Regions from separate parts of the Rhizobium sp. BK591 genome, predicted to be linked through region 1. Evidence: riboswitches for the same ligand, from Rfam matches in the RefSeq annotation. Region 1 holds a riboswitch; the other holds the start of a gene.
The links. Region 1 has a riboswitch for thiamine pyrophosphate ahead of thiC (phosphomethylpyrimidine synthase ThiC). Riboswitches for the same ligand answer to the same signal wherever they lie in the genome.

Region 2: another riboswitch for thiamine pyrophosphate. It lies ahead of FHX10_RS22570 (YkoF family thiamine/hydroxymethylpyrimidine-binding protein); the one in region 1 lies ahead of thiC (phosphomethylpyrimidine synthase ThiC).

What each region holds. Positions count from the first base shown of each region.
Region 1 covers NZ_JACIAZ010000002.1:54,997-58,759, forward strand. The annotation lists gene FHX10_RS07395 (LysR family transcriptional regulator) at 14-913, shown strand; TPP riboswitch at 1,176-1,307, shown strand; gene thiC (phosphomethylpyrimidine synthase ThiC) at 1,400-3,223, shown strand; gene thiO (glycine oxidase ThiO) at 3,223-3,763, shown strand, end outside.
Region 2 covers NZ_JACIAZ010000005.1:118,956-122,718, reverse strand. The annotation lists gene FHX10_RS22580 (ABC transporter ATP-binding protein) at 1-746, opposite strand, end outside; gene FHX10_RS22575 (ABC transporter permease) at 743-1,549, opposite strand; gene FHX10_RS22570 (YkoF family thiamine/hydroxymethylpyrimidine-binding protein) at 1,640-2,272, opposite strand; TPP riboswitch at 2,263-2,376, opposite strand; gene FHX10_RS22565 (NADPH-dependent FMN reductase) at 2,565-3,140, opposite strand; gene soxR (redox-sensitive transcriptional activator SoxR) at 3,224-3,688, shown strand.

The sequences.
Region 1 (3,763 bases):
GGTGAAATAATCGATGAACGACTACAAGCTGCTCCGAACCTTCCTGCTGGCTGCCGAGAAGCGGAGCTTCGCGCAGGTCGCGCGCGAGCTCGATATGACGCCCGCAGCCGTCACCCGGGCGATTGCGGCCCTGGAAGAAGATCTGGGCGTGCAACTCTTCGTGCGCACCACGCGCCAAGTGTCGCTGACGACCGATGGCGCGATCTTCGCCGCCCAGATACAGCCGGCGGTGCAGGCGCTCGACAACGCGCGCAAGGACGTGATGAATTCCCACAAGGCGGATCATGGCCGCCTGCGCATCAGCGCGCCGACCTGGTTCGGCCAGCAGGTCCTGCCGCCCATTCTCTCGGCATTCAGGGAGCGCTATCCCAAGATCAGCTTCGAAATCTCGCTCGCCGATGGACTCGTCGACATCATCGACGACGATTATGATCTGGCGATCCGCATTTCCGCGGCACCTTCGGACAAGTTCACGATCTGGCGCAAGATCAGCGTCGTGCGCCGTATCCTCGTCGCAGCGCCCGGCAGCCGGTTTTGCGACATGAAGCACCCGAACGAGCTCATTCCCGACGATTGCCTGGCCTATAGCGGCGAAAGCAAACGGGAGACCTGGTCACTGTCGGACGGCAGTGGCAGCGCCACGATTTCTGCAGGCCGTGCATTCAGCGCCAATAGCGGAGAGGTGCTGGCGAGCATGGCGGCCGACGGCGTCGGGGTCGCCATGCTGCCCAAGTTCCATGTCGCCGAGCATCTGCGGACCGGACGGCTCGTCCACGTCCTGCGGGACTGGTCGCCGCCAGACTTATGGCTGACCCTGTACTACCCCCCTTACCAGGCGCTGCCGCCGCGCATCGCCTCCTTCTCGAAGTTCTTCGAGCAACAGATCCCGGCGTTCCTCTCGGCGATCGAATGAACTTTGCCGATAAAGCAGGTGCGGTTGCTCTAACGAGGTCTTTCGAAAAGGAATTTGCACAATCTTAGGCGGCAACAAGGAACCTCCGGTCCATCTCGGTGGCCGGTCGCTCGATCCCGTTCAAGGCGACAATTTGGAACGTCGGCGACATCCTTCTCCCACATTCAATGATCTGCCCGGCTTCCACATCAAAATACGCCCAAGAGCGGGACGACGGAAGGTCTGTGGTTGACACGAACTCGGCCCAGGACATAGTCTTTGCGACATTCACCAGGGGGGTCCCGGCAAGGGGCTGAGATACTGCTGGACAATTTGGCTTTGCCTGTTGTGGCGCAGTGACCCGTTGAACCTGATCCAGTTCATACTGGCGTAGGGACGGTGCAAGCGCTCGAAGGCTTCGGATTCCCGCGTGGATTCCATGCCGGCGTCTTTCCATCATTCCGGCTGATTGACTGGGTCTCCAATTGCAACTTGGAGCCTCAAACCATGACCATTGCCGCAAAGAACGTCACACCCACCGTCACCACCGGCCCGCTACCGGCGTCGCGGAAAATCTACATCCCCGGAGATATGCACTCCGACATCCGCGTGCCGATGCGCGAGATCAGCGTCCATCCGACATCGGGCGAGCCGCCTGTCGTCGTCTATGATTGCTCCGGCCCTTACACTGTCGAGGGCGCTGATATCCGCATCGAGCAGGGCCTGTCACAGTTCCGTCGCGGCTGGGTGCTCGCCCGCGGAGATGTCGAGGCCTATGAAGGCCGCCATGTGCGTCCCGAAGACAACGGCTTTGTCAGCGGCGAACGGCTGACACCGGAATTTCCGGCCAAGCGCCAGCCGCTGCGGGCGAGGGGAGACAATGCCGTGACCCAACTCGCCTATGCACGCGCCGGCATCATCACCCCGGAAATGGAATTCATCGCTATCCGCGAAAATCTCGGCCGCAAGGCACAGGTGGAGGCCATGAGCCGCGATGGCGAAAGCTTCGGCGCCCATATTCCCGATCATGTGACCCCGGAATTCGTCCGCCAGGAGGTCGCCGCCGGCCGGGCGATCATTCCCGCCAACATCAATCACCCGGAAAGCGAGCCGATGATCATCGGCCGGAACTTCCTGGTGAAGATCAATGCCAATATCGGCAATTCCGCCGTCACCTCCTCCATGGCGGAGGAAGTGGAGAAGATGGTCTGGGCGATCCGCTGGGGTGCCGACACGGTCATGGACCTGTCGACCGGCCGCAACATCCACAATATCCGCGAATGGATCATCCGCAATTCGCCGGTACCGATCGGCACCGTGCCGCTCTACCAGGCACTCGAAAAGGTGAACGGCATTGCCGAGGACCTCACCTGGGAGGTCTATCGCGATACGCTGATCGAACAGGCCGAGCAGGGCGTCGATTACTTCACCATCCATGCGGGCGTGCGGCTTGCCTATATCCCGCTGACCGTCAATCGCGTCACCGGCATCGTTTCTCGCGGCGGCTCGATCATGGCCAAGTGGTGTCTGCACCACCACCGGGAGAGTTTTCTCTACGAGCATTTCGAGGAGATCTGCGACATCTGCCGCGCTTACGACGTTTCCTTCTCGCTCGGTGATGGCCTGCGGCCAGGCTCGATTGCCGATGCCAACGATGCGGCGCAGTTCGCAGAACTGGAAACGCTCGGCGCGTTAACGAAAATCGCCTGGGCGAAGGATTGCCAGGTGATGATCGAAGGTCCCGGTCATGTGCCGATGCACAAGATCAAGGAAAACATGGACAAGCAACTCGCGGTCTGCGGCGAGGCGCCTTTTTATACGCTCGGGCCGCTGACCACCGATATCGCGCCGGGCTATGACCACATCACGTCCGGCATCGGGGCTGCGATGATCGGCTGGTTCGGCACCGCCATGCTCTGCTACGTGACGCCCAAGGAACATCTCGGCCTGCCGGACCGCAACGACGTCAAGGTGGGCGTCATCACCTATAAGATCGCGGCACATGCCGCCGATCTGGCCAAGGGTCATCCGGCGGCGCGGGTGCGCGACGATGCGTTGTCGCGCGCCCGTTTCGAGTTCCGATGGGAGGACCAGTTCAACCTCTCGCTCGATCCGGAAACCGCCCGCTCCTTCCACGACGAAACGCTGCCGAAGGAGGCGCATAAGGTGGCGCATTTCTGCTCCATGTGCGGTCCGAAATTCTGCTCGATGCGGATTTCGCACGATATCCGCGCCGAAGCGCAGAAGGAAGGGCTGGAAGCGATGGCGGCGAAATATCGGGAGGGTGGCGACCTGTACATGCCGATCGAAAACCTTCCGGGTAACGCATAATGCCTACGTTTCTCGTCAAAGGGGCTGGTGTTGCCGGCCTCGCGGCAGCCCATGAGCTCGTCAGGCGGGGCTTTTCGGTCGAGGTGATCGAGAAGGCCGGCGCGGCGGGACTTGGCGCCTCGCACTTTGCTGGAGGAATGCTCGCGCCCTATTGCGAACGGGAAGCGGCCGAAGAGATTGTCCTGACATTGGGCCTGGGCGCGGCCGGATGGTGGGAGGAGGTCGTGCCCGGCGAGGTTCGTCGCCGCGGTACTCTGGTCGTGGCGCAGCCGCGCGACCTCCCCGATCTCGTCCGGTTTGCCGCGCGCACCACCGGTCATGTCTGGATCGATCGCAAGGGTGTGGCCGACCTCGAGCCTGCACTAGCCGGCCGCTTCGAAAAGGCTCTTTTCTTCGAGCAGGAAGCGCATCTCGATCCACGCCGCGCACTGGCCAGACTAGCCGGCAGGCTCCGCGAGCGTGGCGTCGTCTTCCATTTCGGCGGATGCCAGCCGCAGGACCGGCGGTTTGCCGGCGTGCTCGATTGCACCGGGCCAGCGG
Region 2 (3,763 bases), on a different contig from region 1:
GGATGAAGCAGGGTTTGCAGGATTTCGGTTTCGATCGCCTGGGCCGCCGGCGAGCCGAGGTCGGCGATGCTTCTCGGACGGGGCAGGGGAACGCGGAATTCGCGGATGATACGCGCCGGACGGGCCGAAAGCACGTAGATCCGGTCGGAGAGGAACACGGCCTCGCGAACGTCATGGGTGATCAGCAGCGCCGTCCAGCGGTGCTCGGTCCACATGCCCTGCAGCCATTCCTGGATCTGCGTGCGCGTCAGCGCGTCGAGCGCGCCGAAGGGCTCGTCGAGCAGCAGCATGTCCTGCGTCTGGACGACGGTGCGCAGCAGTGCGGCGCGCTGGCGCATGCCGCCGGATAGTTCGGAAGGATAGTGGTGTTCGAAGCCGGAAAGGCCGAAGCTCTCGAACAAAGGCGCGACGGCGGCGCGGGCCGCGCGGCGGCTCATGCCTTTCACCTCGAGGCCGAGTGCCGCATTGTCGATGATCCGGCGCCAGGGCATCAGCGCATCGCGCTGCGGCATGAAGGCGAAGGAATGCGGTGCCTGTTCCAGCGGCACGCCGTTGAAAAGCATGGTGCCGGAATCGGGTCGAAGCGCCTGTGTCAGCAGCCGCAGCACCGTCGATTTTCCGGAGCCGGACGGTCCGACGATCGAAACGAACTCGCCGTCTGCGACGGCGAGCGAAATGTCGCCCAGCACCTTCATGCCGTCGAAGGACTTCGAGATACTACCGAGTTCAACCATTGTATCGCTCATCGGCGCCGCTCCCCGGTTGGCTGCCAGGGCATGACGAGGCGCTGGATCAACAGCGTCAGCCCGAAGAGGCCGAGCGTGAGCACGGCGCTGACGACGACGGCGGCGAGCACGAGATCGGGACGGAAATTGTTCTTGGCGTTGAGGATATAGATGCCGAGGCCGCGGGCGGCGCCGGCATATTCGGCAAAAATCGCGCCAACGACGGCATAGGTGATCGAGATTCTGAGGCCGGCGAAGAAATAGGGCAGCGAGGAGGGAAGCCGGGCCAGGCAGAAAATCCGCCAGCGACTCGCCTTCATCGAATTCAGCAATTCGGCGATGTCGCGGTCGGTCGATTCATAGCCCTGCAGCAGGGCGACGAGCAGCGGAAAGAAGGTGACGAGCGCCACCAGCAACACTTTCGGCAGCAGGCCGAAGCCGAACCAGAGGACGACGAGGGGCGCGATCGCCACCAGCGGCAGGGTCTGGCTGGCGATGAAGATCGGCAGCAATGCCCGGCGCATGAAGGGCACGAAATCCATGAGGATCGAGGCTACGAAGGCGAAAGCCAGCGACAGCGCGAAACCTCCAAGCGTCGCGCCGAGCGTCGGCCAGGTGTTTGATATCAGCGCCTCGCGGTTCAGCCAGCCCTGGATGACGATGCGCGACGGCGCCGGCAGGATGGAGGGCTTGATCCCGGAAAGATCGACATAGAGTTCCCATGCCGCCAAAAAGGCGCAGCCGGCGAGCAGGGCAGGTATGCCCCGGTAGAGAGCGGCGCGGAGCGCGGCAAGGCGCGAACCCAGTGGTGGTAGCGGTGTCATCGGCGTTCGATTTCAGGCTTTCGTCGGGCACTGCATAATTCCTTAAATCGGAATCGATTTAAGGATAAAATTATGCAGCAATTTAAAGTGTTACAGCGTCCTTTGCGCGTCTGAAAAGACGCGCGGCGCTGTATTGGCTGACACCGTGATATCGAGGGTCACATGCCCCTCGGGGTCACCGAAGCGATAGAAGGCCTCACGAATGGTTGCGAAGACGGCGCCGGCATCGCCAGAAAGCCTGGTGCAGAAATTCTTGGCGCGGTCGAAAGTGCCGGAGCGTTTGAGAAAGTCGATGCAGCCATAGATCTCGTCCATATGGGTGCCGGTTCCCATGACGTAGAGCGAGAATTGGGCAGCGGTCGGCTGTCCGGTCTCGGCGGTGATTTCAACGGCGGCAAGGGCGGCCGCTATACGGTCAGCAAGCGGCTCTGCCTGGCCGGAGGAGGGGTTGACGCCGCAGATGGCCTCGTCGGGCTCACCGGGGCAGCCGCGTGAGACGGCGGCGGACAGCACGCAATGTTCGCCGGTCTTTGCGGCGGTGACGAAAAGATCGTGCATGGCGGCGAAAAGAATGTCAGGCGGGCCGACCAGCAGCGTAGAGATGTCATCGGTCTCGATGCGCAGCCGGTCGCGATAGGGATCGAGCGCCTTGACGGCATCGAGAATGATGCCGACGAAATCGCCGGACATCGGATAGAGTGACACTTGTGCGCCTGAAAACATCTGAACCTCGCTCCGCTGGCATTACCCAGATCAGCTTTGAAGGGTCCAGAGGCTTGCACCTCACATCTCAGCCCCGGCAATACGGAGCTCCCCCGTTAATGGCGCGGAAACTATCACCGGGGTTTTCTCCCCGCAACTGCAAAGTTGCGAACCCGTCCATGCGGTCGGGATGAGCCTGCCATGCCCGGTATCGCCTGATATGCCTTACTGTTGAGAACACCCGGACGGAGGTCCTGCCCGGGTGTCCCTCGAGGTTCCGTACCTGCCGGGAACGGAACCGGAGCTTGCTGCCTCAGGCGGCGATGTCGGCATAGGGGCAATCGCTGCGGGCAGTGACGAGCGCCCGTGTCCACCATTCCAGCCTCGCCATCATCCGGTCGAGCAGACGCATCGCGTCGGTGGGATTGTCGAGCCGTCCCTCGGTGTCGAAGCGGTTCCAAGGTGCTGTAAAGCTCACCGAATCGCGGATCGTGACCGCGTGGAGTTCGGCAAAGACGAGGCGCAGCTGTTCGACGGCGCGCAGGCCGCCCGATATGCCGCCATAGGAAACGAAGGCGACAGGTTTGCCCTGCCAGGGCTCGAAGAAGAAATCGATGATCGACTTCAGCGAGGCCGTGAAGCTGTGATTGTATTCCGGGGTGACGATGATGAAGGCGTCGGCCATGCCAAGCCGCCCGGCGAGCCTGTCGATTTCGGGGTGTGCCACGTCACGGCTTACCGGCAGCGCGAAATCGAGCGGGTCGATGATGTCGATATCAAATTGCGGGAAGCGGACGAGCTCCTGCGTCAGCCATTTGACCACCCGGTCGCAGATGCGGCCCTCTCTCGTGCTGCCATAGATGACCGCCAGCCTGGTGGGTGTTTTCATGCGTTGCTCCTTGTCGCGATTGGACTTTACGATTATCGAAGCACGGGTTATAAAACCTCAACTAATATTGAGGTCAAGAGCCGATGGATACGATTCCTGCAACGCCGCTCGGCAGACTTCTGACGGTTGGCGAAGTGGCGGAGCGCAGCGGCCTTGCCGTCTCGGCGCTGCATTTCTACGAGACCAAGGGGCTGATCTCGAGCATCCGGTCCCGCGGCAACCAGCGGCGATACGGCCGTGACGTGCTGCGCCGGCTTGGCATCATCAAGGTGGCGCAGCGTGTCGGCATTCCGCTTTCGGAAATCCAGGCGGCGTTCGAGTCGCTGCCGCAAGGACGCACGCCCACCGTCGCCGACTGGCAGGTGCTGTCGGCGCGCTGGAAGGATGATCTCGACGCGCGAATCAGGCGGCTGAGCCTGCTGCGCGACCGTCTGACCGGCTGCATCGGCTGCGGCTGCCTGTCGATCGAAAGCTGTCCGTTGCGCAATCCCTGCGATCGGCTCGGCAAAGAGGGGTCGGGTGCGCGGCTTCTGGAGACCGAAAGCTAGAGCCCTTCCCCAGAGGGAGACTTGGCTGCGTCTCCCGGGAAAGATCGGTACCTGCCTTTCTTTCGGTCGGCGCGC